One region of the Clostridium thermobutyricum genome, then DNA from elsewhere that is predicted to be linked to it. Evidence: a T-box and tRNA genes for the amino acid it is inferred to sense, from the RefSeq annotation. Region 1 holds a T-box; the other holds one or more tRNA genes.

The links. A T-box is a leader RNA that pairs with one kind of tRNA and senses whether it is charged. The one in region 1 lies ahead of serS (serine--tRNA ligase), so its partner is inferred to be a tRNA-Ser.
Region 2: it has a tRNA-Ser gene. The T-box ahead of serS (serine--tRNA ligase) is inferred to sense a tRNA for this amino acid. The anticodon was not compared.

Annotation. Positions count from the first base shown of each region.
Region 1 is NZ_KB850956.1:2,773,199-2,778,712, forward strand. Features, by position in the region: gene HMPREF1092_RS12980 (Cof-type HAD-IIB family hydrolase) at 1-452, shown strand, start outside; gene serS (serine--tRNA ligase) at 537-1,814, opposite strand; T-box leader at 1,893-2,093, opposite strand; gene HMPREF1092_RS12990 (DUF1667 domain-containing protein) at 2,204-2,431, opposite strand; gene HMPREF1092_RS12995 (NAD(P)/FAD-dependent oxidoreductase) at 2,446-3,855, opposite strand; gene HMPREF1092_RS13000 (transcription repressor NadR) at 3,899-4,405, opposite strand; gene HMPREF1092_RS13005 (HD domain-containing protein) at 4,443-4,991, opposite strand; tRNA gene HMPREF1092_RS13010 (tRNA-Ala) at 5,281-5,356, opposite strand; tRNA gene HMPREF1092_RS13015 (tRNA-Ile) at 5,361-5,437, opposite strand; rRNA gene rrf (5S ribosomal RNA) at 5,441-5,514, opposite strand, start outside.
Region 2 is NZ_KB850956.1:18,436-44,501, reverse strand. Features, by position in the region: gene HMPREF1092_RS00245 (MFS transporter) at 1-163, shown strand, start outside; gene HMPREF1092_RS00240 (MarR family winged helix-turn-helix transcriptional regulator) at 182-604, shown strand; gene HMPREF1092_RS00235 (beta-N-acetylhexosaminidase) at 671-2,263, opposite strand; gene HMPREF1092_RS16330 (VanZ family protein) at 2,381-3,349, opposite strand; gene gloA2 (SMU1112c/YaeR family gloxylase I-like metalloprotein) at 3,736-4,116, opposite strand; gene HMPREF1092_RS00220 (GNAT family N-acetyltransferase) at 4,117-4,578, opposite strand; gene HMPREF1092_RS00215 (YbaB/EbfC family nucleoid-associated protein) at 4,660-4,998, opposite strand; gene dnaX (DNA polymerase III subunit gamma/tau) at 5,137-6,753, opposite strand; gene HMPREF1092_RS00205 (hypothetical protein) at 7,118-7,729, shown strand; gene HMPREF1092_RS00200 (thymidylate synthase) at 7,862-8,653, shown strand; gene HMPREF1092_RS00195 (dihydrofolate reductase) at 8,653-9,144, shown strand; gene HMPREF1092_RS00190 (hypothetical protein) at 9,319-9,714, shown strand; RNA gene ffs (signal recognition particle sRNA large type) at 9,893-10,158, opposite strand; tRNA gene HMPREF1092_RS00185 (tRNA-Ser) at 10,162-10,251, opposite strand; gene HMPREF1092_RS00180 (hypothetical protein) at 10,430-10,792, opposite strand; gene pnuC (nicotinamide riboside transporter PnuC) at 11,103-11,861, opposite strand; gene lgt (prolipoprotein diacylglyceryl transferase) at 12,124-12,906, opposite strand; gene HMPREF1092_RS00165 (ornithine decarboxylase) at 13,156-15,312, opposite strand; gene HMPREF1092_RS00160 (nucleoside deaminase) at 15,875-16,327, opposite strand; gene HMPREF1092_RS00155 (HlyC/CorC family transporter) at 16,380-17,633, opposite strand; gene HMPREF1092_RS00150 (heavy-metal-associated domain-containing protein) at 17,974-18,348, opposite strand; gene HMPREF1092_RS00145 (PepSY domain-containing protein) at 18,505-19,044, opposite strand; gene pnuC (nicotinamide riboside transporter PnuC) at 19,183-19,995, opposite strand; gene HMPREF1092_RS00135 (Crp/Fnr family transcriptional regulator) at 20,248-20,889, shown strand; gene HMPREF1092_RS00130 (NAD(P)H-dependent oxidoreductase) at 20,929-21,585, opposite strand; gene HMPREF1092_RS00125 (PH domain-containing protein) at 21,873-22,649, opposite strand; tRNA gene HMPREF1092_RS00120 (tRNA-Arg) at 22,865-22,939, opposite strand; gene HMPREF1092_RS00115 (cation-translocating P-type ATPase) at 23,007-25,370, opposite strand; gene HMPREF1092_RS00110 (hypothetical protein) at 25,469-26,023, opposite strand.

The DNA of each region.
Region 1 (5,514 bases):
ATCAAATAAAATTTATGAATGAGAGAAAAGGTAGCAAATTAAAAAGTTTTATTAAAGAAGCTCTTCCTATTGACTCTAATGTTTTATATTTCTTTGTAATGGACAAGAAATCTAAAGTACTTTCTTTATATGAAGAAGTAAAAAAAATAAAAAATATATCTGCTTATGCATATGAAGATATCTATGATAGAGGAGACTGCTTTATTTTAGAGATTTTTAGTCATAAATCTTCAAAAGCTAATTCAATAAAAAGATTGATGAAAGAAAATTCTTTTACTAATTTAACAGTATTCGGAGATAATTTAAATGATATTCCAATGTTTGAGCTTGCTGAAAATAAAATTGCGGTAAAAAATGCAGTTCAAAAACTTAAGGAACTATCAACTAAAGTTATAGATTCAAATAATGATAATGGCGTAGCAAAATTCTTATTAAATGAGTTTAAATTATAAAAAAAGTGCCGACAAAGCCGACACTCTAAAGTGTATCATATGGAAAAATACTTTCTATTATGATACCTTTTTTTATTTTATAATTTATTTTATTACATCTATTCCCATATATCTTTTTAATACTTCTGGTACTCTTACAGTTCCATCTGCATTTTGATAGTTTTCTAATATAGCTGCAACTGTTCTTCCTATTGCTAATCCTGAACCATTTAATGTGTGAACAAATTGTGGTTTAGCTTTTGGATCTTCTTTGTATTTAATATTAGCTCTTCTAGCTTGGAAATCTTCAAAGTTTGAACAACTTGAAATTTCTACATATCTATTATAACTTGGCATCCATACTTCTAAGTCAAATTTTAAAGCAGCAGTAAACCCTAAGTCCCCTTTACAAATTCTAACTTTTCTATATGGTAATCCTAATTCTTCTAAAACTTCTTCTGCATCTCTAACTAATTTATCTAATTCATTATAAGAATCTTCTGGTTTACAGAACTTAACTAATTCAACTTTATTGAATTGATGTTGTCTTATAAGTCCTCTAGTATCTCTACCAGCTGAACCTGCTTCTGCTCTAAAACAAGCTGAATAAGCAACGTGTTTTATAGGTAATTCTTCACCTGATAAAACTTCATCTCTATACATATTAGTTACAGGTACTTCTGCAGTTGGTATTAAGAAGAATCCATTATTTTCTACTTTAAATGCATCTTCTTCAAATTTAGGTAATTGACCTGTTCCAGTCATACTATTTCTATTAACCATATATGGAGGTAATACTTCTACATAGCCATGATCATCAGAATGTTTATCCATAAAGTAGTTTAATACAGCTCTTTCAAGTCTTGCTCCCATACCTTTATAGAAAGTAAATCTTGAACCAGCAACTTTTCCTCCTCTTTCGGCATCTATAATATTTAAATCAACACCTAAATCCCAGTGAGCTTTTGGTTCTCCTTCAAATTTTGGAGTTTCTCCCCATCTTTTTATTTCTACATTATCTTCATCACTTGCTCCTTCTGGAACTTGTGGATTTGGTATGTTAGGTATTCTTAACATAATATAATCAATTTTTTCATTTATTTCTGAAAGTCTTGAATCATGTTCTTTTATTTCATTTCCTAATTCCTTCATTTCAGCCATTATAGAAGTTACATCTTCCCCTTCTTTTTTTAATTTAGGAATTTCAGATGAAACTTGATTTCTTTTACTCTTTAAAGCTTCAACCTCAACTAATATATTTCTTCTTTCTTCATCAAGCTTAACTAATTCATCAATAACAGCTACATCAAAATCTTCTCCTCTATTTGTAAGTGCAACTTTTATTTCTTCTGCATTACTTCTAATTCTTTTTAAATCTAACATTTAAGTTTCCTCCTTATATTAATTTAATAATAAATACTAGTTATTTACGGACATAAAAAAGAAGCCTCTCTCCCTTATAAAAGGGACGAAAGACTCCGCGTTGCCACCCTAATTGATAAAGCATATGCTTTATCCACTCAAAAATTTAACGGTTTCCCGTACTGCTTAATTCACAGTCCCTCCAAGGTGGATTCGTAATAATTAGAATTATCAGTTTACACCAACCACTGACTCTCTAAAAACCTAATTAAAACTACTTAGCCTCTTCACAGGTTTATATATTATAAATCTACATTTACTATATTACAAATTTAATTACTTTGTCAATATTTTACTAGACTATTTAACATAATAATTTGTTAAAATAAACAATTTATAAAATATAATAATTATCTTGTTATTTTTTTAGTACATATAATATCTATTCCTGTATTTAAAATATTCTTACAAATTGTATCTCCTATATTTATAGGTGTACTAACATAAAGTCTACTAATAACTTTAGATAATTCTTTCCATAATGTCTTATCTATAGGAGCTGTGCTTTTTACAGAAACAACTCTATGCTTAGGGTCACTTTTTACTCTAACTATACTTGTAAAAACTTCACTATTCATAAAAATCTTCTCCATTAAACTTCATCAAACTCTTTAATTCTTCCATATACAATATTAGAATCATTAGAGTCTTTAACTATATCTATAATATTTTTGTCCATTTCTCGGGCTAATATACTCATTATTTTTCTTGTACAATATGAGCCATGACAACTTCCAAAACCAGCACCTGTTCTCTTTTTAACACCTTCTAGTGTTCTAGCTCCTAAAGGCCTTCTAATGCAATCTACTATCTCACCTTCACTAATATTATTGCATGCACATATTATGTTTCCATATCTCTTATCAAGCTTAATTATTTCATTCGCATCTTCTCTAGTCATTTCTCTTATTCTATAAGATTCTCTTCTCTTATCAATAAAGTTCTTTTTTAAGCTAGCATTTAAACTATTTACTAGTCTTCCTTTTATACTTTTTGCTATAGCTGGTGCAATTGTAAGTTTCCCATAATGCTTTCCAGTAACTCTTATATATCCACTATCTATTTTGCTATCATCAATTAATACTTCATCTTTTTTATAGACTTCTCTTACCATATCACTAACATTACATTTTTTTAACTTAGGTAAAACAAGGTTAGTTATTTCTATTCCTCTATCAATATTAAGTTTATCAGTATACTTAATACATATCATTGTGTCTCCATTAATCATAGGTGAGCTTATAATAAATGTATCATCATCAATAACTTTTGTTATTATTTTACTTAAACTTTTTTCAACTTTTCCTTCAGTAAATAAGTAATTCATACTTTTTCTAACTCCATTATCTTCTGGAATAATTTCTTTAACTTCATCTTCTTCATCAATATATATTTCATCCGGAATAGTATTAATAACAAATTTACATTTAAATTTATTTTTATTAGTAGTTACATCAAATCCTTTTGATATCTTTTTAATAGTTAATACTTCTTCTTCAAACCTAAAATTAACTCCATTATCAGAAGCTACTTCTGCATAAGCAATTGCTAAATCATAAGGTGCAATTATAGCAGTATTTTTAGAATAAAGAGCACTATCATATTCATCAACAAGCTCTGGCTCTATTTCTTTTATCTTTTGCTTATCTATAAGCTCAACATTTAAAATTCCCCTATCTTTTGCTACAGAATACATATTTCTTATTTTAATATCTTCTTTTTCATCTAAGGACAATCTCAATGAACCAATTTTTCTATAAGGAATATTAAATTTAGAACAAGTTTCTCTTATAAGTTCACTACCTATATTCTCAAGTCCTGCCATTAATGCATTAGATGTTTCAGATCCATCATAAACAATTGCAGTATTAACTACAGCTATATCATCAGCTACATCATAGTCTTTTTCAATTACAGCTATATTTAGATTATATTTAGACAATTCATAGCCAACTGCACAAGCTACGATTCCACCTCCTAAAATTAAAACATCATAATCCATTATATATTCCTCCTTAATTAAAATTTTATATTTAAAACTTATATTAAACTAAAAATCCTTCATCTTTTAATTCTTTTTTTATTAACTGCATAGACTCTTTATCTATAGATGATATGGTATGCATATGAATTCCATTAGTTAACATTGATAAAGGTATTGTATCATTAGAATTATATCTCTCTAAAAACTTATTTAAATCATTTAAATTTTTAACCATTATAGATCCAGTTATTTCACCATAAACAGAGTGAGAAATTATAACATCTTCTATAATACCACCATATTTAACTATAATCTCCATTTCTCTTTTTAAATCTTCATTAGAATGTTTTGTAACAATCACATCTCTATATCTATTATTTTTTTCAATTAGACTATAGCCATCAGGAGTAGCTATTATATTTTCCCCCTTTGCTCTCAATATAGCTATATCTTTAACTATTACTTGTCTAGTTACACCATATAATTTTGCTAGTTTAATCCCTTTAATAGGATAATTACTGGTCTTAAGATTAATAATTAATTTTTCTCTTCTCTCTTTAGAATTCATTAAAAAACCACCTTATATTCCCTTTTACATTAAATAATTAATTCATATCATCACACTTTTTTATAATACTTAAATATAAGTTATCATTCTTATTTAAATCTTTATGATGATTACCTATGATATCTAAAAATTCATTATCATATTTTTTTAATTGCGAAAGAATTTTTACTCCTCTTATTGGATGATTATAATAAGAATTTACTTTTTCATATTTATCATAGTTTCTAAGCCTACCTTTAGTTAATTTATCTAATATAACAATTATTGATTTATCAATAATTGTTATAGGAAAAATGGATTTGCCAACATCATGTAATAAAGCAATTTTACCTAATTTGTATTGATTAATACTCAACGTTGTCTCTTCTTGTGTTTTATTAGAAGTTTCTATTTCTAATTTTTTATTATGATCTTTCAACATTTGTATTGCATCATTACATACTCTAATACAATGATGTTGTTCTGACTTTTTTAATTTCTTAAATATAAACATTTCTTCTTTATCTAAATATTTTTCTACCAACTCATAATCTACGGATTTAACTGCACCAGTTATAGCCCATATGAATTGCTTAACTCTATACATATACTTCTCCTCATAATAATATTAAATTATATATCTGATATTTTTCTTAATGTATAATTATAATAATTTTGGTATCATTTTTTTAATTAATCTATTTTCATCGCATATTATTTCTATATTATAAACCATATAAACATCTAGTTTATTATACCTTAATTATATTTTTATAAATTTCTACTTACTTTTATCATTATCTATATAATATCATTATATAAATTGCATATCAATTTTCATATAAAATTTTATAAAAAAAAAGCCATGAATAAAATTCATGACTTTTCCACCTATTTGGTGGAGGTAAGGAGATTCGAACTCCTGACCCCCTGCGTGCAAGGCAGGTGCTCTCCCAACTGAGCTATACCCCCAAAATGGTGGACCTTCAGGGACTCGAACCCCGGACCTACCGGTTATGAGCCGGTTGCTCTAACCAACTGAGCTAAAGATCCATTACCTAGCAACTTCCTACTCTCCCACACAGTCTCCCATGCAGTACCATCGGCGTTATAGAGCTTAACTTTCCTGT
Region 2 (26,066 bases), 2.7 Mb from region 1:
ATATTTTGGAGAATTCGTATCACCATTAATTTTACAATTCTTATCTAAAACTTTAAATATACAAAATGTAACTGGAAGTCTATTTGGAGCTTGTATAGTTTGCATAGTTGCGTTATTAGTTTCAATATATGCTATAATTAGTGATAGGAAATTAGTAATTTAATATAAAGGAGTTTTCAAGTTGAGTATTAAGAATCTAGATTTAATAAAAAATTCTGCCCTTTTTAGAAAAAAATATCATGCTTATGTAGCAAATTATATTAAAGACTTAAATATAAGTTCAGCTGAATTTGCTTACTTAAAAGAGCTTATGCACAATGAAGGTTCAATCCAAGATGTTTTAGTCCAGAATACATGTATGGATAAGGCCGCAGCAAGTAGAGTAATGAAAACTTTAGAAAATAAAAACTTGATAATGAGAGTTAAAAATAAAGCTGATAAAAGAAGCTTAAATATATACTTTACTGAAGAAGGTAAAAAACTTATACCAATTATAAATAAAATATTAGATGATTGGTATTTAGAATTATCTAATGCTATGGGATCAGAAAAATTAGATCTTTTGATTTCTTTATTCACAGAGTTAAATGAAAAACATCCTTAATTTAAAGAGAGCATTATAAAATGATTAAAAATCATATTACAATGCTCTTTTTTATTTATAAATATTTTAATTCCAAATAGATGGATCTTTATAATAATTTATTCCCTTATTCTCCATTCTTTCTCCATGAGCTGAAAGCCTAATTTTATATTCGTTATAATCTCGCATTTCTCTTGGAGTCCAACCTATTTCAGCATATCCGAGCAGTCTAGGATATATCATAAAATCCATAGCTTCTTCTATTTCAATTGTTTCTGTCCAAAGTGGTGATTCTAACCCCAATATAAGTTCTTTTGGTGCATAATCTATTGGATCCCAATTATATGCATTATCTATTGGAATTAGTCCTGCCCAAGTTAATCCATATTGAGTTTTTTCATTATACTTCATATCTAAATATGATTTTTCTGCAATAGATATTATCATTTTCATATTTTTCTCTACGGCACTTTTATTTGAATTTTTCCAGTTTTGAAGTATAGTATCAGAATTTATATCTGGTGAAGTATCTGCTGGATCTAAAACTATTGGTGTCTTTCCATACTTTTGAACTATTTTAGATACTCTACCCATAAAATAGTTATAATCTTCTTTACTTGTTGCGTATGCTTCATCTCCACCTATATGAATATATTTAGAAGAAGATATTTCTGAAATTTCTTTTATTATGTCTTCTATAAATGAATAAGTTTTTTCATCTCTAGTCATAAACGAACTAAAACCTACTTTAGTTCCAGTATATAAATCTTTAGGCTTTCCATCAGGATTTAAAAAACCATAAGATGCTAATGCTGCATTTGAATGTCCTGGCATTTCAAATTCAGGTATAATTTCTACATATCTACTTTGAGCATACTTAACTATATCTTTAAAATCTTCTTGAGTATAAAAGCCTCCAATTCCCCCACCTACTTGTAATTGACCACCTTTTAAAGCAAGCTCTGGCCATTTTTTTATTTCTAATCTCCAACCTTGGTCATCACTTAAATGTAAGTGAACTCTATTTATTTTATATGCTGCTGCCATATCTATTTGACGCTTTACCTCATCTACAGTAAAGAAATGTCTTACTACATCAATCATTATTCCCCTATGTTCATAATTTGGCTTATCTTTTATATTTACTGCTGGAATAGTCCATTCTATATCTTTTACAACACAAGGCTTTTCTATTTCTGAAGGAAAAAGCTGTCTTAATGTTTGAATTCCTTTAAAAATTCCATCTGGTTTATATCCTATTATTTTAATATTATCTTTTGAAGAATTTAATAAATACCCTTCACTTCCAAGCTCCTTTTCTGCTCCTGTCGTAGTTAAATAAATAAAATTTTTTTTATTTTTAGGATATTCTTTTTTAACTTTTAAATTATATCCAGTAGCTGGCTCTATTTTACTTTTCATAAATTGTGCTATATTATAAATTTCTTCTGTTTCTTCATCTGTATTTCCTTTTACATAAATTATAGTATCTTTCCTTAAAGTAAATTCACCCTCAGTTTTTTCAAAGCTTAAAGGTTTAGGAATTATAGTATTTTCTAGAGTATCAATTGATATTACTTCTTTCGATTCTTCTGATTTGATTAGAAAACATCCTGAAATTATAAGTACAATTGGCACTAAAAATACTATACTAATAAAATTCAATTTAAGCCTCTTCATAAAATTAACTTCTCCTTTTATTATCTATTTACAGTCCATAAAAAACATAAAAGATTTACTCCTTATGTTAATTACTCATATTATTTTATTCCCATAAATATCTAATATTATTAGAAATTATTTTTCTAATTTAATTTTTAATTTAGTAGTATCTTTCATTTTTAAATCACTTACATCTATATTTTTAATCATATACGGTTTCTCAATCTTAACTTCTATAATATCTTTTTCACTTTCAAGCTTTACAATTTTTCCTTCTTTACACCTAGAATAAAATCTTATATTTGTTATTATCTCACTATCATAATTAAAACTTGTGAAATAATTTATAAATGTACCCTCATCATCTCTATAAGTATAAATCTCACTTATATTATCTGTTATTATAGATTCTACTAATTCTAAAATACGCTTTTTCCCATTATCAATATATTCACTAATTTTTAAATTTCCGTTATTATCCTCTGACATAATTTCAACATAATTATTTTCATCTTTATTTTCTGCTACAATCTTATAATTATCTTTTTGTACTATTTCCGGAATAGCTGAGACTTTAATTGAATTATCTCTATAATATGAATATATATTATTTAAATTTATTGGTATAACTATAAAAAGCCCTAATAAAGCTACTGGAAATAATGATTTTAAAATCTCTCTTTCAGATGTTATTACTTTAAAATATTTTTCAAATGGCTTTTTTAAGATTAAAAATATAATCTTATATCCTATAAATCCAATCATAGCTCCTATAGTATTAAATATTAAATCATCTACATCTCCAACTCTTCCCAAAAGAGCCTGTATGATTTCTATTAAAAAAGAAAATAAAAATCCTAAACATCCTACTACTAAAATATTTCTAGCTCTCTTATATAATAAGGAAATAAAAAATCCAAATGGAACTAGCATCAATATATTTCCTACTATCTGATAAATAGCATTTCCTAAATTAGTATTTATCATATTTATACTTTTTTTTATCGGAATAAAGTTAAATGTTATCTCATAACTAGTTGTATACACTGCCCCAAATGTATAATATAAAACTACTATAAGATAGAAGTAGAAAGTACAATTCACCAATTCTCTTAATAAATTTACTTTCTTCCCATTTTTATATTTAATAAACTTAACAGTACAATAAATAAGTAAAGCTATTATTCAAATAAAAACAATTATTTTCCCATAAATATTCATAATTCTCACCCTCTTAAAAATTCTCACAACTAATTTTACCATATTATGTAATAAAAAATGATATCTTTCTTTATTAAAAAAATTTTAAGTTATTATCTTATTTATTTATGCTATTAACCTTATTCTATTTCTTTTCATTACTAATTCCCTCCTAAAAATAACCCCCTTGAGTATAATAATACTCAAGGGGCAAAAATTTTCGCGGTACCACCCTTTTTAACAATATATCTTATTACACTTATTTTCTCTTATAAAATCCCCTATTTTAACTATTCATGTAATTCTAATGGCAAATCATCAGGGTCTCTAAAGAAAGTCATTTTTTTATTAGTAAATTCATCAATCCTAACTTCCTCTGTTTCTATACCTTTAGAATTTAATTCTTTTATAACTTCTTCTATATTTTCTACTTTAAAGGCTAAATGTCTTAATCCACATGCTTCTGGTCTTGAAACTCTCTTTGGACTATTTTTTATACCGAATATTTCTAATTCAACATCACCTAATTTTAAATCTAATTTATAGTCATCTCTACTCTCTCTATAATTTTCTCTTATTATAGAAAATCCTAATTTATTTACATAAAAATCTTTTGATTTTTCATAATCTGAAACTATTATTGCAATATGGTGTATAGCATTTAAATTCATTTATTTTTCTCCTTTACTTCCTATATATTTCATTTCAACATGAGGAATTCCAACTTCATCATAAACATCTGAAATTATTTTAAATCCAACATATTCATAAAGCTTTTTAGCATAAAGCTGAGCTGAAATTTTTATTTTTTCTTCATTACAATGCTCTTTTAAAAACTCCACACATTTTTTCATAAGTTCAGTTGCTATCCCTTTTCTTCTATATTCTTTTATTACTAACACTCTTCCTATCGAAGCATAATTGCCTTTTATTCCACTTTTTATTAGTCTAGCATAAGCAATTACTCTATTATTTTCTTCTAAAAATATATGAAAAACATTTTTATCAATATCATCAAAGTCATTTTCTTGAAATATCTTTTGTTCACAAGCGAAAACTTCATAACGGGCTTTACAAATTTCATATAGTTCATTTATATCAAGCTCATTAAATTTTTTTATCTTAAAATCCATTTTAATTTCACCTCTTAAAGTATAATTTATATACAACAAAAAGCAGATAAGAAGTAAAACCTCTTATCTGCTTTAAATTTATTAGAATAATCCTGGTATGTTCATTCCACCAGTTACTTTCCCCATTTGATTTGCAGTTTCTTCATCTGCTTTTCTTAATACTTCATTTACAGCACTTAGTACTAAGTCTTCTAACATTTCTACATCGTCTTCGTCAACAACTTCAGGTTTTATGTTTATAGCTAGGATTTCTTTTTTACCATTAGCTTTAACAGTAACAGCACCACCACCTACTGATGATTCGAATTCCTTTTCTTCCATTTCTCTTTGCATTTGCTCCATTCTTTTTTGCATTTGTTGAGCTTGCTTCATTAAGTTACCCATGTTACCCATTCCACCTGGGAATCCACCTTTTGCCATATATAATTCCTCCTTCTTATAACAAAATATATTCTTATTATATAGTATTTATTTAAACTTTTCTATATTTAAGCAAATCTGTACATTCACCTACAAGCTCTGCTTATTCTATACTATGATTATCATTTATTTTTGCTACTATTCATCTATAATTTCTAAAAAATCTGAGCCAATTACATCTGTTAATACCTCTTCTGTTGATTTCACTTTTTCCTCTCCTTCATCAACAGTAAATTGTACTCTAACTCTTGAACGAAGAATTTCAGTAAATACTTCATTTACAAGCTTATTATTTTCTGGTTTTTCAAGTCTATCCTTATTAAATGAATATTGATTATCATAATTTATAGTTATTACTCCACCTGAACAAGCAGTAATTTTACCTGTTGTTATAGAAGCATATATAACCATAAGTCTTCTATTTCTAAATGTTTCTAATATATCTTTCCAAGCTTTTCGAACATCATTAACAGTTAAAGTACTATTTTCATCTACTGGAGTATTATCAATTGGTCTTTTAGGAGCTTCTTTAACTACATTTTGAACTTTCTTTTGCATAGAAGTTACAGCAGTTTCAGCTTCTACTTTAGAAACTTGTATTTTTCCAGATTTTAATGTACTTTCTAATTTATTTATTCTTGCTAATATTACTTCATTAGAAGTATCATATTGTATTTTACAAACCTTTATAACTGATAATTCTAAATAAAGCCTAGCTTGTTTAGTAGCTTTTGCATCACTTTCACACTCTTGAAAAATTCTTATGCATCTCATAATTTCTTCAACTCTTATTCTCTCTGCCTGTTCTTTTAAAAGTTGAATATTTTCAAGAGACATATCTAAAACTTCATCTGGATTATTTGTAACTTTAACCATAAGAAGATTTCTATAATGTGCTATTAAATCTTTTATAAATAAGTATACATCTTTTCCTGCAAAAACAATCTTATCAATTATTTGCATTGTTTTTTCTATATCTCTTTCTATACAAGCTGATACTATTTGAAATAAATATTCATTAGTTACAAGCCCTAACATTGCTACAAGTTCGCTATAATTTACATTTCCATCTCCCATAGCTATTGCCTGATCTAATATACTAAGCGAATCTCTCATTGCACCATCTGATACTCTTGATATAAGTTGTAAGCTTTTATCTTCTGCAAAAACTCCTTTTGCTTCAACTATCTTTCTAAGCCTACTAACAATTTCATCATTACTTATTCTTCTAAAGTCAAATTTTTGACATCTAGAAAGTATAGTTATAGGTAATTTTTGAGGGTCTGTAGTTGCTAGAATAAATATTACGTTTTGTGGAGGTTCTTCTAATGTTTTTAAAAATGCATTTACAGCTCCAGTAGAAAGCATATGAACCTCATCCATAATATAAATTTTAAATCTTGCTTCTTGTGGAGGATATTTTGCATCATCAATAATATCACGAATCTTATCAACTCCATTGTTTGAAGCTGCATCAAGTTCAGTAACATCCATAAGTAACCCTTCATTTATTCTTTTACAATTTTCACATTCGTTGCAAGGTTCACCTTCATTTAAATTAAGACAATTTAAAGCTTTTGCAAAAACTTTAGCCGTAGAAGTTTTACCTGTTCCTCTAGTTCCACAGAAAAGATATGCATGTGCAATTCTATCATTTAATATTTGATTTTTAAGTGTTGTTGTTATATGTTCTTGTCCTATGACATCCTCAAATGTCTTTGGTCTCCATTCTCTATATAAAGCAGTATATGCCAAAATATCTGCACCACCTTTTTAAGTAAATTATATAACTTAATTATACTATACATGAGAATTCATGTTCTACTTTTATTTTAAGAGTATTCTTATAAACCAATTAAACTTTCAAGATATTAATATAAAAATTATATAATTTAATATTTACTCTTCTTTATAATTATTATCATAGTTTTTATATGTTAACCTTAAATTTATATTTTTATAGTGTATACAAGCTTTTATAAACTATACTACTTTATGAAAAAACTAATATATACATTAATTTCTTAATTTATTTTTATGAAAATATTAAGTAAATTATTTTTTTTAATCATCTGTTGAAATATATAATTAAATCATCAACTCAGAAGAAGGGATTTCTATGAAAAAATTATCAAAATTTCAAAAGCAAAATTTAAATACTTTTCTAATTGGTTTAATACTTCCAATTATAGCTTTTATATTCATTGCTTTTTCATTTAGTAAAAATTATCTATCAAATTTTAGTTATAGATTTTTAAAACATTTTAGTTCAAATCTTGGTACATTTTGTGAGATATTATTTCTTATAGTAATAAGTCTTTGGTGTATTAGATTAATATTAAAATATATAAATCCTAAAACATTTAATTTTATTTGGAACTTAATTGATAAAACAAAGTTTAGACTTTCTAAAACCTCAAAAGATTTTATTTCAAGTTTTCTAACAAATGAATTAAAAAAATTTTTAATATATATATCAAAAATAGTTCAAAAATTGCACATTCCTCTATCAGCTATTGGATTTGCAGTTATTTCTATTCATGTATATATATTTATACATTTGGGATTTAAGTGGAATTTAGGATATATTTTGGGCTCATTAGCTGCCATAGTATTATTAATACTTTTTATATCAGGTATTCTTAGAATATTTAATAAAGGTTTTAAAACACATAAATATTTAGGAGTAAGTTTCATTATTCTTACTTTATTACACGTACTTTTTATATAAATAAAGACGTATCTTAAAAATTTTTAGGATACGTCTTTATTTTTATATATTTTTATATTTTAAATTTTATTTTTTTCTTTAAGGTCATATTATGTTAAAATTAGATGATAATTTAGAAAGGGGTGTCATATTATGAGTCTTTATGATAAACAATATCTAAATATTGTTGAAAACATATTAGAAAACGGATATTATGACCAAAATAGAACCGGTGTAGCAACTTATAAATTACCTCACCAAATTATGCAATTTAATTTAGAAAAAGAATTCCCTATTCTTACAACTAAATTTGTTGCATTTAAAACAGCTGTTAAAGAACTTCTTTGGATATATAAAGATCAATCAAACAGCGTAAAAAAATTACAAGAGCAAAACGTAAATATATGGAATGAATGGATGATGGAAGATGGAACAATAGGAACATCTTATGGTTGGGTAGTTAAAAAATTTGACCAACTTGATAAATTAATCCATGCATTAAAAACAAATCCACAGGATAGAAGAATGATGATAAACTTATGGCAAATTCCATATTTAGATACTGGTGCACTACACCCTTGTTGCTTCTTAACAATGTGGGATGTAACAGATGGTAAATTAAATTGTATGTTAGTTCAGCGTTCAGGAGATATTCCACTTGGAGTACCATTTAATACTACTCAATATGCAGTTCTTGTACATTTAATTGCACAAGTTACAGGACTTAAACCTGGTTTATTTACTCATGTAATAAATAATGCTCATATTTATGAAAACCAAGTTGAAGGAATGAAACTTCAATTAACTAGAAAAGATGATGCTTTTGAAGCTCCAAAACTTTGGATAAATCCTGAAATAAAAGATTTTTATGATTTCACTATTGATGATATTAAGCTTGAAGGATATGAACATCATCCATCTATAAAAATGGAGGTATCTGTTTAATGCTATCAATTATAGTAGCTAAGGCATCTAATGATGCTATTGGAAAAGATAATAAGCTTTTATGGCATATCTCTGAAGATTTAAAAAGATTTAAATCTATAACTTCAGGCCATAGCCTTATTATGGGGAGAAAAACTTTTGAATCTCTTCCTGGAATTTTACCAAATAGACATCATTATATTTTAACTAGAGATAAAAATTTTAAAGTAGATTCTGATAAAGTAACTGTTATACATTCTTTAGAAGAAGCTATATCTAATTTTAAAGATTCAGAAGAAGAAGTATTTGTTATAGGAGGAGGAGAAGTTTATAATCTCCTTAATCCATATTGCAGTAAACTTTATTTAACTAATGTAAAAAAAGATTTTGAAGCAGATACATTTTTTCCACAGATTGATTATTCTAAATGGGAAACTATCCACAATTCAGGTGAATTAGCAGATGAAAACAGTGGATTAATTTTTGAATTTGTGGATTTAAAAAGAAGATAGTCTATTTATTTTAAAGATAATCTAATATTTAATTAGATTATCTTTTTTTATATGAAAAAAATGTCGAAGGAAACTTATATTTATACTACAAAAAACAGCAAAAAATTAAAGTTTTAAATGCTATCATATTAATTTAAAAAAATTCTATTTAATTATTAAAGGAGTAGTTTTAAAATGATAAATAATAAAAAATTTAAGTTTCTAATAATTCCTTTATTAGCATTAATTATATTTGGCTCAGGAATTCTAATAATTAGAGAATTTTATGATACTTCCACTATAGCAGCTGAATTAAAAACTCAATCCGATAATACTATAACTTTTAACTGTGGATACCTTGATAAATATATTCATTTATCATCAAGAATTGAAGATAAAAGTAACGTAGAAAATTTAAACTATAAAATTATTAATCCTAAAGGAATAACTATGGATGAAGGAATTTTAATTGAAAATAAAGTCAATTATACATTTAAAGGTGAATGGAAAATTCAATTTGATTTTCCAGAAGAAGATCAAACAGCATTAATAAACTATAATATAAAAACTAATTCTAAAAATAATATTTAATATCTATATATATTTTTGGGCAAGAAAAAGAGGGATCTTATTGTGTGGCAATAATCCCTCTTTTTCTTGTCCTATTGTTTTTATATGTTAATCCTATTGAAGAGTAACCTACTTTGATTTTATTAAAACGCGTCCAAAAATTTATATTTATGTACGTTTAATTTTTTTCATTAAAAAACCGTGCACCTCACTTCGACAATAACTTATAAGCGTTACCTATGTAGTTAGCTCAGGCCAGATTTATCCACGGCACACGGAAAGACACCACTTATTGCTGCTTCCTTCCGGACCTGACAAGGTTCATGGGCTTCCATTGCGTGGGACCCAGCCATCAACACCACTTGCATAGGGCAGACCAAACAAGTTAAGGCCTCCCTGAGGACTTCGATCCTGCTATAGCGGATTGCAGGTTACAGGGCACCGCTAACTCCCCATCTAGCACGGTTCTGGCGGAGAGAGTGGGATTTGAACCCACGATAGAGTTTCCCCTATACACGCGTTCCAGGCGTGCTCCTTCGACCACTCGGACATCTCTCCATAATGCTATAAAAATTGATTGCTTTAATATAAATATTAAAACGCATTTTTTAATTCTGTTTCATTCTATCATAAATAGCTATATAGTTCAATACTATTATGCATTATATAAATTTACCAAATAATATTGTTAAATAAAAAAAGCCTCATTAAATAAATGAAACTTTTTTCTCTAAAACTAATTTGCGCTTACATCTTGTTGGAGATTTTGTAAAAGCTGATATTGTAAAGCTAATATATTTTTTGCACTATCACCAGATATACTTGGAATAGAAGCTTGTAAATCTTTAGCTCCCTCGTTAGTAATAGTACCTAAATTTTTCTCTTCTTCGTTTTTTAACTGATTTTTTAAAATCTCTATTCTTGAATTATTTATAGTTATCTCTGATATTTCATTACTAGTAAATTTATCACCTTTGCTATTAATGTATTGATATTTACTTTGCCCTTTAAAATATATAAAAGTAGATATTCCTATTATTACAACAATTAATAATATAATAATAGATATTATTATTTTTCTTTTATTTGTACTATTCATCTTAACTTTCTCCTATTTTATATTCTTCCGCATATTTTTATACTATAAAATTTTACTAATAATAATTTTTATTTCTCAATCTAAATCAATTTTAATCTAATTTTAAAAACAATATAAATCACTTTTTAAAAAGTAATTTATAAAATTATATGATATATAAAAATTAAATCATAATTAAGCTTGTACTTATTATTCTACATTAAATTTAATTTTAATGATGGCAAAAAAATTAAAATTAGAACAACAGTAAATATAAAATATCTTTCAATAAAAAAAGGATAGAAATTTAAAATTTCTATCCTAAATATTATTATTTATTTTTATTTAATCTCTTCCAGTTAATAAATCCATAAACAGCATTTAAAGTGAATTGAGTCCACATTATTGCTCCTGATAATGAATTTAATGAAAAATGTTTTGTACTTATTAAGGAAAGTATAAATAATATTATCCCAACTCCATCTGACGCTATCCAGAAATACCATTGTTCAACATATCTCTTAGTCGCCATTATAACAGCACAAATCATTAATGTTGAAGTTAATGCATCTACTATATATTGTTTATCTGAATCAATGTGTGTGTGGAATAAACATTGGAATATATTTGGTAAGTATTTTAAGAATATTCCATATAAAATCCATACTACTATGAAGAATATTGCTAATACAGCCCAATTCTTCCCAGTCATTCTTTTAACTTCTATTTCACCAGTATTTCCGCTCTTTAAGCTTTTATTCCATAAATAAAAACCTACAAATTGCATTGGGATTTGGAAAAATACATATAAAATCACTTGCCCATATACATGACTGTGATATGCTACAAATGCATATGATGATGTATTTAATAATCCCCATATATAACATACTACACTTGCTCTAGCAGTATATATGGCTGCAAAAAGCCCTGCAATTGTTGCTACTAATCCTATTATTCCTGTTAAAGTTAAAATTGAATCTAATGAACCAGATTGAATTGCTGGAACAAAGAAAAGTACAATATTTAACACTAGGAATACTACAAAATAAATCTTATGAAATTTAGAAAATGATTTAAAAAAGTTCATTTATTGCCTCCCCTTAATTGTCATTCTTAATACTATCTTTCTTATAATACAAGAGGACAAGCATATATAATAATTATTATTTTATTAACTTTTTTAACATTATGTGTTGTAATCATTTACTTTTCTATTTAAATGCTTATTTTACATATATTTGTTATAATTTTATTCATATAAAATACCAATATAAAATTTAATTTCCTTATTGATCCAATTTTTTTATATAAAAAGAACCTGAATTTATATATTCAAGTTCTTATTTTAATTATGATAATTTTACTCTTTTATTTTTTACATAAATACTTAATATCCCTATTAATCCAACAATTATTCCTGCTAAAGAAACTAGTTGTGCTACTCTTAGTCCTAAAAGCATTAAACTATCTGTTCTTAGTCCCTCTATAAAAAATCTACCTAAAGAATATAATATCATATAGCTACATATACATACTCCTTCATACCCTTTTTTAACTTTATAAAGTATGAATATAAGGACTAAACACATTGATATGTCCCATAAAGATTCATATAAGAAGGTTGGATGATAATATTGACCTCCTATATACATACCATCTTGTATAAACTTAGGGAAATGAGATATAAACTCTTTAGTAACTACATCTCCATGAGCTTCACTATTCATAAAATTTCCCCATCTTCCTATAGCCTGAGCTAAAATTATAGATGGTGCAACTAAATCCGCATATGCTAAAAATTTAATTTTCTTTATTCTTGTATATATAAAAGCTACTAAAAATGCTCCTATAAGTCCTCCATGTATAGCAAGCCCACCTTGTCTTATATCTAGTATTTTTCCTATGTCTCCTCTATAATAATCCCATTCAAATATTACGTAATAAACCCTTGCTCCTATAATGGCACAAGGAAAAGCAATTAAAAATACATCTATTAATGTGTCGAAGTTTAATCCTTTTTTCTTTGCATTAAAATAAGCTAATATAAAAGCTAATATTATACCTATTCCAATTAAAACTCCATACCACATAACTTTAAATCCAAAAATTTCAAAAGCTACTGGATTATTCATATTTATCCTCCCACTTATCTTTTTTAATAATTATAACCTTTTATTCATATTTATTATATATTATATATTTTTTTTTAATTTTTATAAATAAAAAAATAAGCTATATAATAATTTTAAAATTATTATATAGCTTATTTAATATAATTGTGAATTCAGCATTAATTATCTAATATTATTGATATTACTTAATATAAAAGAATCTAAACACTTAATATTCAGTGTCTAGATTCTCTGATTTAAAAATTAGAATTATTTATCTAATACATATCCGAAAGCTTTAACTTTTCCGTCTGCTTGTTCTTCTAAATATACACCTTGAATTTCTGGCGCAAATCCAGGGAATTTATTTATTCCTTCTTCAAGTATTAAGAAATATTTTTGAACTGTTTCTGTCCATCTTTCTCCTGGAACAACACAGAATACTCCTGGTGGATATGGAAGAGCTCCTTCTAGTGCTACTTCTCCAACAATTTTTTCTAAAGCAACTAATTTACAGTTGTTTCTTAAGTATTCTACGTTTGCATCATATGGATTCATTACTCTTTCTGGGAATGAAGCATTTCTGAATATTTGTTTTTGATATTCTTTAGCATTTGATTCTCTGTAGAAATCATGCATTTCTTGACATAATTGTCTTATAGTATATCCTCTGTAACGTTCTTCGTTTTTAGCATAAAGTGTTGGTATAACTTGACTTAATGGTGCATCTTCTTTAACTAATTGTTCAAATCTAACTAAATGAGATACTAAATTTTGCATTTTAGTCATAGTTTCTGCTGGAGTCATTAAGAATAATATTGAGTTAAGGTCATTCTTTTCTGGTATTATTCCATTTTCTCTTAAGTAGTTAGCAAGTATGTTTGCTGGTATACCAAAACTTTCATATTCTCCAGTTTCAACATTTATACCTGGTGTAGTTAACATGAACTTGTTAGGATCAACGAAGTATTGATTTTCACCATATCCTTCAAATGAATGCCATTTTTGTCCTGGGTGGAATTTGAAGAATTCAATATTATTTGCAATTTCTTCAGTTGGATATTCTTCCCATTTCTTTCCGTTAATTTCAGTTGGTATAAATGGTTTAAACATTTCACAGTTAGCAAGTACCATTTTTCTAGCTTCTATTCCTAAAGTTACACAATCATGCCATAATTGTCTTCCAGCTTCACCTTCTTGCATTTTAGCATTTACATCTAATGCTGCAAATAAAGGATAAAATGGGCTTGTTGTAGCTTGAGCCATAAATGCATTATTAAAATGTTTATGGTCAATATATCTTTTTTGACCTTTTATATGACTATCTTTTTTGTGAATTTGTGATGTTTGTGAGAATCCTGCTTGTTGTTTGTGAACTGATTGAGTTACAAGGATACCAGGATCATTTTCATTTAATTCTAATAATAATGGAGAACAATCTCTCATCATTGGTATGAATTGTTCATATCCAACCCAAGCTGAGTCAAATAAGATGTAATCACAAAGATGTCCTATTTTATCTACAACTTGTCTAGCATTGTAAATTGTTCCATCATAAGTTCCTAATTGGATAATAGCTAATCTGAAAGGTCTTTCTTCTTTAGCTCTTTTTGGATCTATTTTAGCTATTTCAGCTCTAATATACTCTTCATCAAAACAGTGTGCATCAATACCACCAATGAAACCAAATGGGTTTCTAGCAGTTTCTAAATAAACTGGAATACCACCAGCTTGAACTAATGCTCCAATATAGTTTGATTTATGGTTATTTCTATCAAATAATATTAAATCCCCAGGTGCTACAGCTGCTTTAATAGCTACTTGGTTTGATGAAGAAGTTCCGTTCATAACAAAATATGTTTTATCTGCATTATAAACTTTAGCTGCATGTTCTTCTGCTGCAACTGCTGGTCCTTCATGGATTAATAAATCTCCTAATGCAACGTCTGCATTACATATATCTGATCTAAATACATTTTCTCCGTAGAATTCATATAACATTCTTCCTGCTGGATGTTTACGGAAGTATTGTCCACCTTGGTGACCTGGACAATCAAATTGTATATTTCCTTTTTCAACATATTTTTTTAAACTACCAAAGAAAGGTGGTAATACTCTTTCTTCATATTCATTAGCTGCTGCTTCAATTTTTCTGTTATATAGAGTTTCATCAAATTTGTTATCATCAATAACGTGATATACCATAGGTACTAATTCACTATCAAGACTTTCACCAGCTTCTAATTTAACGAATACTGGAATTCCTAATTTAGTTGCATAAGCCTTTTTAATTACTTCTTTTTCAGAAGCTGTTACTACTATCGCAGCTACATCTGTAAAATCAGTATCTTCAACGCATACTGTTGGTCTTTCTGTTTTGAAGAAGTCTTTTGATACAGCTGTACAAGCAATCTTTAACTGTTTCATAATTATCCCTCCTAAATAGATAATTATAATTCTGTTAAGTTACATACATAACCTCTTTAGAAATTAGTATATTTTAATATATCAAACCTAACAGAATTTAATTATTTTCAAAATAAACTAATAATGTTTCGACAAGCTAAATATACTTGTTTAAGGTTAAACTTTCAATAATTTACAGGTAAATTTAACCCTTTATTTATCCTTTATTAAATACTTAACAACGGCTTAATCCTTTTCCTTAAAATTCTAATAATATATATTTCTCCTAATTTTTAAATTGTTTTTATCCAATTTTCAACAATTTATTCTATTTTAATGTAATTAATACATTTTTAGTTTTTATTTTAATTTTATTTCAGTTTAAATTGTTTTTGTCTACTATCTATTTAAAAGAGTTATCTTACCTTAATTGTTAAATTAAACTATTTTTGCGATTCTAAGTTTTATTAATATAGTTAATTTTATGAATTTTTTGTGTATTTTAATATTTTAGGAGCTATTTTTTTGTAATTTTTTAGAAAATAAATTACTTTTTCTGTATTTTATTTACTCTTTTTTACTTTTATTTACTCTTTTTTACTTTTCTTTTCGCTTCAAAAAATCTTTTTATTAGTTCACTACATTCTAAATTATACCTCCATTCAACCTCTAAATTTGAATTTAAATATTTATTATTAGTTATATCTATAACAGTTCCACAAGCCCCCATATCTATATTAAAAGTACCTATATATAATTTTGAAATCCTACTTTGAATTATTGCACTAGCACACATTGAACAAGGCTCTAAAGTAACATACATTTCATATCCATTTAATCTCCAATCTCCATTCTTTTTGCAAGCCTCATTTATTGCAATGATTTCACTATGAGCAAGAGGATTTTTTAAAGTTTCTTTCATATTATGTGCTTTTGAAATAACTTCTCCATCTTTTACAATTACAGCTCCAACTGGAACTTCTCCTTCTTCTAAAGCTTTTTTTGCTTCTAATATAGCTAAATCTAAAAACTTCATTAACATCATCCTCTCAAAAAAATTGGGACAGCAAAAATTGCTATCCCCAATCCTAAGTATATATTCTAACTTTTTTAATCCTATTTTTATCTACTTCTTCTACTATAAACTTTATTCTATCTATTATTACTTCTTCTTTATCTTCTGGAATCCTACCAAGAGCTCCTATTATAAGTCCACCTACAGAATCGAACTCTTCTGATTCCATATTAACTCCAATAAGTTCACTTACATCATCTAATCTAGAACTTCCATCTACAATATATTCATCTTCTTTAATGACTTCTATCATATCTCGTTCTTGATCATACTCATCTTCTATATCTCCAACTATTTCTTCTATTAAATCTTCAATAGTTACTATTCCAACTGTTCCACCATATTCATCTAAAACTATGGCTAAATGATTTCTAGTCTTTTTCATTTCATTAAATAATTCGGTAATTTTCTTAAATTCAAAAGTAAAAAAGGCTTCTCTCATATAATCTTTAACTTTAAACTCACCTTTTCTTTCACCAGCTATTATAAGGTCTTTTACATTTAAAACACCTATTATGTTATCTATACTATCATCATAAACTGGAATTCTTGAAAATTGCTCTTCCTTTATGACTCTTAAAATTTCTTTATAATCATCATTTATATCTATAGCTGTAACATCAACTCTTTGTATCATTACATCTTTAACTTGTGAATCAGCAAAATCAAAGACATTAAAAATCATTTCTTTTTCAACATCTTCTAATACTCCTTCTTCTTCACTAACACCAACCATAGTTTTTAACTCTTCTTCTGTAATAAAAGGCTCTGTTGCTTTAGGATCTGCACCTAATATTTTTATAAATATAGATGATATTGTAGTAAATATTATTACAAATGGCTTAAATACTCCTACGCAAAATTGTATTGGTTTAGAAACCTTAAGTGCAACTTGCTCTGACTTTTGTTTTGCTATTGATTTAGGAGTTATTTCCCCAAATATAAGTACCAAAACTGTCATAACCCCAGTAGAAATTGCAATAGCCATATCACTATCTGCTCCAAATATTCTAACTGCCAATGAAGTTGCAATAGAAGAAGCTCCTATATTTACAATATTATTTCCTATAAGTATTCCACCTAATAATTTATTAGGATTTTCAGTAAGCTTTTCAACTAATTTAGCTCCTTTAACGCCTTCTTCAACTAAATGCCTTATTCTTATTTTGCTTAAGGCCATAAGAGCTGTTTCTGACATTGAAAAAAATCCTGATAATATTAAAAGTACAATTAATAAAACAATCTGCCCCGTATAACTAGAGTCCAAAAATAATCACTCTCCTAAATTTTCTCAATTATATATTTTTTCCATTATATCATATACTATGAATTTTTTATACAAAGATGACTTTAGTTTTAAAGTTATCTTTGTTAAAATTTTAACCTATTTTTTCACTATTGTTATTTATTTAACAATATCGTTAATTTCCTCTTATTAAAATTTCACTTAACCCCTTGATATAACTTACTTTATAGCATGTCGATTTTTTATTGTTATTTTTTTAACTTTTAAAATTCAACTATATTTTTTTATTATTTTTGTCATATTATGAATTATCGCTCTCACTCTATTTTGAAATTTTATTTTTTCTAAAATTGGCTATGCTTTATATATTCTTCAATTCATCATCTAATTGCTTTTCTATAGTTTTAACTACAAAATCTAAATTTTTCTCTCCATATTTCTCAATTAAATCATAATTATTTATTCCAACTTTTTTCACTATTTCTGCCCATTTCAATACTTTTTCCTCTTTAACAATCGCAGAATCATAAATAACAACTATTTTTCCATTCTCCATATCTACTTTTACATCTTTTATCCCCTTTAATTTTTCTAATGCTTGGAATAAAAATCTCTCATATTCTTTATATTCGGCTGGAATTAATTTTAATGAACTAACTTTAAAAATTATTTTTTCTTTCTCTTTACTAGCTACTTTTATTTTAGATAATTGTGATATTATAAATTTCTTAAACATATTACTCGCCCCTTCATCTAATTAAAATGTTTTATATATTCTAATCTTTTAGTTTTCTTTATAGAACTTCTATAAAAAGAAAACCTTAAAGAATTTTAATTCTAATAAAACTCTTTAAGGTTTAATTTTAAAAATTTTCTATTTTTCCTTTTGAAATTATTTATGTATATTTCCAATTTCAATTCCTATTATCTTACCATCTCTTGCATCTAACATTATTTCTGTTTCTTTATTATCGCTTACAACCTTACCTTCATATATTGGTATACTATCATATCCATCATACTTAAAGCTCTCTAGAGCCCCTTTTCCTGCTCTTTTTAGTATAATATTTTTTGCTACATCCTCAGTTATTATATTTCCATTATATATAGCTTCTGTTTTATCTATTCTCTCTTCATCATAATTTATTATTTCACCAGTTTTAGAGTCTACATTTATATCATATTCTTTACCATTTTTAATTATCTTTCCTTCAAATATTTTTAAGCTACCTTTATTGTTATATCCAAATTCAACAAGCTTTCCATTTGGAACTTTATCAGCCATTATTTCCTTTGCTTGTTCAGCTCCTATCAGATTTGATTCATTTGAAGTACTTTGTATATTTTTATTTGATTCATTTGAGCATCCAACTAAAATAATAATAAAACTACTCAAAATTAATATAGCCAATTTATTTTTAATTTTTCTCATTTCATTATCCTCCTTTTTCATAATTTTCTCCTTTTATTGGCTATATTATTCAATTTAAAATAAAAAACTCTACAACAGAAACCTATTGTAGAGTTTTTATTTTATAGAACATATCTATTTTAATATGATTTTACACTGTTAAATAGAATGTGTTCTTTTTCTTTCATTGTACATCTTCTTCCATAAGTAGAATCCATATATAGCTCCTACTCCATATTGAATCCAGTTTAAAGCTCCTGATAAATCACTAACTAAAACAGATCCTGTAAACACTTTTGTTTTAAATAATCCTTCTATAAATAATACCGCACCTATATTACAGAATATCCAGAACCACCATTGCTCTATAAATCTTCTTGATGTTAAGAACATTGCCATTACTGTTAATACTGTAGTTAATGAATCTAATTTTGGACTTGGATCTGGCGCAATCATTTTTCCTCCAAATATAGCATGTAAAATTTGTGGCAAATGACTTAAGAACTCATAGTATATAAACCAAAAAATTAACAGTGATATTATAGTTATTACCCACTGTATAAAATTAAATTTTTTAATTTCAATCTTATTATCTGTAGACTTATTCATACTTTTCTTCCAAGAAATAAGCCCAGCTATTTGAATTGGTAATAATAAAATTATATTTTGGATTACTTGTCCATATAAAGCTCCTTTATATGAAACCCAAGCATAAGTTAATGTATTTATTATTAAAAATAAATAAACTATAATTTCTCCTCTAGCTTGATATATTGAAGTTAAAACTCCTGTTACAGAGCATATCAATCCTATTATTGCAAGCGGAGTAAATAAATCACTCATTTTAGAACCTAATAATACTGGACTAATAAACGAAAATATACTTGCTAGTATAAATATTATAAAAAATCCTTTTTGAAAATTACTTAATGAACCCCAGAAGCCTTTTTTGGTTTCCACCTGACTCATCATAAAATTACACCTCTTTCAAATTTTTACTTTTGTTAATTAATCATATTTAAAATTCCCCATTATTAAAGCATCATATAATTTTTAGTAATTTCCCTTATAATCTGATTATCTTTTTTAAGGAAATTGTTTTCAAGGACATTTGTCCTAATTTTTTTTAATAATATTTTAAATTTCAATATTTCTGAAAAAGATTGACATATAAAACCATTATTTGATAATTTGTATGTATTATAAAGAAAAGAAGGTAATTCCATGGAAAATATAGACATATTAAATATTATAAATTCTTTACCAAAAGAATTAAAATCTCATTTTAATTATAGAGATTTTAATATAGATAATCCTATTTTAACACAGGGTAATAGACTTGATAATGTTTATATATTATTAGATGGTATAGTTAAGCTTTGCCATTCAGACATATATAATATTAACTACTTAATAGATATAGAGGCAGCTATATCTATATTTGGTGAAATTGAAGCTTTAAGTGGCAATCATACTCTTACTACTGTTCTTCCCTTAACTAAATGTACAACATTAGAAATACCTAAATCAATTTTCTTAAAAATAATAAAAAAATATCCTAATATGTCCCTTTCAATAAATAAATTATTTGCAAATAGAATGTATGAAAGTTGGTCAAGAGAAATGAAAAACGTTACTCTTCCACTAAAATACAAAGTAGTTTACTTTATATTAAAAATAGAAAATAAAAATTTAAGTATTCAAATTACAAAAAAACTTATAGTAGAAGGAGTAGGATCTAATATAAGAAGTATAAATAGAGTAATTAAAGAATTATCATCTCTAAATTTAATAAACTGTTCTGGTGGAACTATAACAGTTCCTTCAATATCTTCTTTAAAAAGATATTTAGATCAATTAATATAAAAAACCAGTCTAATTTTAATTAGACTGGTTTTTCTTATATTATTTTACCCATTCAATTACTTGTTCTTTAGCTCTTCTTGTTTTTGGAGCAGGTTCTTCTGCTCTATATCCAAATGCAGTTATAAGTGCTAATTCAAAATGTTTTGGATCTAAAATATTGTTTTCAATTAGTATTTTTTCAACTGATTCTTTATCAAATCCTCCAATTGGGCATGAATCAATTCTCATTAATGCTGCTGTTTGCATCATATCAGCCATAGCTATATGAGCTTGCTCTTTTGAATAATGTTCTATTAAATCATCTTTATTTTGAAATCTACTATCTTCAATGTCTTTCATTATCTTTTTCATAATTTCTACAACATCATCAGGTAATTTTTTAGTATTTACTAATAGTTCATTTATGTATTCTGAATCATATTTTAAATCATCAGCTTTTCTGCTTAAAATAAGTACTACATGGCTTGCTGATGGTATTTGTTTTTTTCCACCCCAAGATACATTTGCTATTTCTTCTCTTAATTTTTCATTTTGAAGAACTACAAACTTCCAAGGTTCTATTCCCATTGAACTTGGAGCAAGTCTTCCTGCTTCTAATATTAAATCAAAATCTGCTTCATTAATTTTTTTACTTTCATCAAAAATTTTACATGCATATCTGAAGTTTAATGCATCTCTAATGTCTTCTCTTCTCATTTTAACAACTCCTCTTGATAATTAGTGTTTTCTATACAAATTTATAATTCTCATTTTTGAACTTATATATTAATTTTTATATAGTATTAACTAATTATAATTATTATTTAATTCAACTATAAAACTATTTGCCTTTTTTAACAAGTACGCACTTTTTAGTAACTATAAAAATTCATTTTTTCCATTCAAAATTTCAAAACAAATAATTTTTAATGTTAATTATATTTCAATAAAAAAACACCTACTTTAAGGTGTTTTTCTTAATTTTATAAAATTTTATTTATATCTTAATCATTTCCTTTTTTAATTTTATTAAATAAAGAAATTGTTTTATTATCATTATTAAATCCTATTAAATATTTTTCATTACCAGTCTTTATATAAATCACATCTTCATTATCATTTTCAACAAAACAGTTTGTGCTTCCTAACTCATTCAAATGTTCATCTCCAAATATTTTATTTCCAATATTCCCTCCACCATCATTCCATTCTACTTCTGGCGCCTTTTCCAATAACTTAACTTCTTTAATATCACTTAAATTTATTTTTGCTGAGCCCCATCCATCTATTATTATATTTGTATTATTAACTTCTACTTTAAATGACTTATTAGTATTTTTCATAGACATTATTACAACTACTACTGCTATTATCACTATTACTATTGCTATTATCACTTTTAAACTAAATTTTCTTGATAATTTACTCTTATTTTCCCCTAATCCAAACTTAGAATTTAATGAATATTCCATATTTATAATACCCACAATCAAAAGAATTACCGGAATAAAAGTGGTCAATAAATTTACTAATGAACTATAAGAAGAATTATAAAAAAATGATCCCAATATAGATATAACCAAAGAAATTATTGATATTATAATTAAATATAACCCAAACTTCTTATTTGCATATTGAGCTGCTTCTTTTGAAACTCTAGCATCTTTACTTCTATATCCAAATGCTGAATTTTCATCAAAATCTCCTTTTCTCATAGCAATCCCAAGCATTACGAATAAAAAAAACATAGGTAAATTTAATATAATCCCTAGATATTTCATATGAATCATCTCCATTGTATAAATTATTGTAATTATATAACAAACATTTCCTTAATATATGTACATTTTAGGAATATTATGTTAATTATACTTTTTATACAAAATTAACTATATTTTAGAAAATATTTTTTATATTAGTTCATTTAATCTTATAAATATTTTTATTGCAAATAAAAAAAGCCTAACCAAAAGGTTAAGCTTTTCTTATAAAATTATGGCACCCCCAACAAGAATCGAACTTGTATCTATCCCTTAGGAGGGGACTATTCTATCCATTAAACTATGAGGGCATAATCTATACTTTAAATAGTATTATATAATGCCTCTCATGTCAATTATTTCATTATTATTTATATATTATTTTTCTATATGTCTCTTAGTTCTTATAAGGCTTACTACAGCTGCTAAAACTGGTATTGAAGCAAGTACTGTTGCCCCAGACAATAACCACTCATTTTTTGTTATAGGAGATAATGAAAATACTTCTCTTCCTATAGGTGTTATGAAAGCTAATACTATTATTGCACTCATAAAAAGCCCTAAAAATACTTTAAATGATGTTAATGGTAATGAAACCTTAAATAATATTACTATACTAACACCAGCTAACATTAATACAGCTAAAGTTTGTGCTTTTTGAATTCCAACTCCATGATTATAGGATATTAGGAAAGTGGCTGTAACAAATATAGATATTAATATACCATTTGGTATACTAGCTGTTAATATTCTTCCTAAGAAACCTTTTTTTACTCTATTTGTATTTGGTAATACAGCTAAGAATAATGCTGGTATTCCTATAGCACAACTACCTATTAAAGATAATTGTATTGGATCTATTGGGAATGGCATCATTAAAATTGAAAATACAACTGCTAATATTATTGAATATGTTGTTTTTGATAAGAATAACTGAGCTACTCTTTCTAAGTTATTTATTTGTTGTCTTCCTTCTGCTACTACTTTTGGTAATGCACTAAAATTTGATTTCATTAATACTAATTGAGCAACTGCCTTTGTAGCATCTGAACCATTTGCCATAGCTATTCCACAATCTGCTTCTTTAAGTGCTAGTACATCGTTTACTCCATCTCCTGTCATTGCAACTGTATGCCCATCTGCTTGAAGAGCTTTGACAAAAGCCTTCTTTTGATGAGGTGTTACTCTACCAAAAACAGTATATTTTTTCATAGCTTCTTTTAATCCTTCTTCATCTACTGGAAGTTCTCTTGCATCAATATAATTTTCTGCTCCAAAAACTCCAGCTCTCTTTGCAACTGCTGATACAGTTACTGGATTATCTCCTGAAATTACTTTTACATCAACACCTTCTTCATTAAAGTATTTTAATGTTTCAGGGGCTTCTTCTCTTATTATGTCCTCTATTAATATTAAAGCTAATGGTTCAACTTTAGATAATTTTTCTACTTTAACAGTTTTTAGTTCTGATTTACCTAAAATTAATACTCTTCTACCTTTAATAGCTTCTTCATTAACCAATTCTTCTATTTCTGAATATCTTTCACCCATAACAATCTCAGGTGCTCCTAATATAAATGTGCCCTTATTATCTATTATAAGACCACCCCATTTTCTTTTTGATGAAAATGGCATTTTCTCTATTATATTTAAATTAGGATTATCTTTATATCTATCCAAAATAGCTTGTTGAGTTGGATTCTTACTTGGCAATTCATGTGAAATAGTTGCTAGTATAGTATCTATTTCACTTTCTTCATAATCATTTGCAAGTTTTTCAACTCCAACTAATTTTAATTTTCCTTCAGTTATTGTTCCTGTTTTATCAACACATAAGACATCTACTCGCGCAAGAACTTCTGTTGCTGAAAGTTCTTGAACTAATGTATCATATTTGGATAATTTTATTATAGCAACAATAAATGTAGCACTTGTTAAAAGAACCAATCCTTCTGGAACCATTCCTATTATTCCTGAAACTGTTCCTAATATTGCATTATCTAAACTTGTTTTTATAAATACTAATTGACTTACTGCCAATAATATTCCTATTGGAACTATCATAAATAAAAGTACTTTTAAAATTTTATTTGTTGCATTTTGAAGTTCAGAGTTTGTTATTTTAAATTTTCTAGCTTCATCTGCAAGTTTAGATGAATATGTATTTGCTCCAACCTTAGTAACTCTCATATACCCTTCACCTGCAACTACAAAGCTTCCTGATAGCATATTATCATTTATCTTTTTATCAACAGGATCAGCTTCACCTGTTAACATAGATTCATCAACTTCAATTTCATTACTATCTATAAGCTCTCCATCTGCTAATATTTGATCACCTGTAGTTAAAAATACTATATCATCTTTAACTATGTCTTCAATGCCTATAGTTTTCTTTTCTCCATTTCTCACTACATTACAATGTGCTTCACTTATTACTGATAATTTTTCTATAATTCCCTTAGCTTTAAGCTCCTGAATTACTCCAATTAAACTATTTACTATAATTACTCCTGCAAATATAGCATTTTTAGGAGAACCTGCAAAAATTACAGCTGCAGCTAAAACTAAGTTTAAAACATTAAACATTGTAAAAAAATTAGATCTTATTATTTGAGCAAATGTTTTTGAAGGAGCTTTTTGAAGTGTATTTATTTCGCCTCTTTTTATCCTATCTTCTACCTGTTTATCCGTTAATCCTAAGATATCATTTGTTTCACTTTCTATCGATCTACATTCCATGCTCAAACTCCTTATAAATATTTAGTTTTTTAATTATATTTTAAAATTTTAATCTTAACTAATCCTTAATTTTTTATATTTATTATATTAAAATTTTCTTATTTATTAATTTTATTCCTTATTTCGTTTAATTCATTGTTTATTTCTTTTAAACTTTTATTTTCATCTAAGTTAATTTCAAACGAATTTATATGATTAGATATTTCACCTGTTTTATAATTATTCTCTAACATCCATGTCTTTAATTCATTTACCTCATTAACATTACTTGAATTTTTATTTAGAATCCAATTTATATTTTCTCTTCCTTCTCTAACTATTATTTTTCCTACAGAATATTTATTCTTTATATTTCCTTTTATAATATATACATTATAACCTCTTTCACTTATTTTTCCTAATAACTCTAAGCTTTTTTCCAAATCATCTTCTTTACTTAAATACACTATTAATCCTGTTAACCCCTGTCTTTCCTTACAAGCTAGTTCTAAAAATTCTCCATGATTTTTTATTTTAACCATTCTGTTATCAACAATTTCATAATAATCTTTTTTTAATTCATTCGAGTAACTAATTACATTTTTAGTTATAAAAATAGTTATTACAGCTATAAAGACCATACTAATGAAAAATAAATATTTACCTTTTTTCATAATCTCACCTCTTTATTATGTTTTCCCTATTTTTCTAAAAATA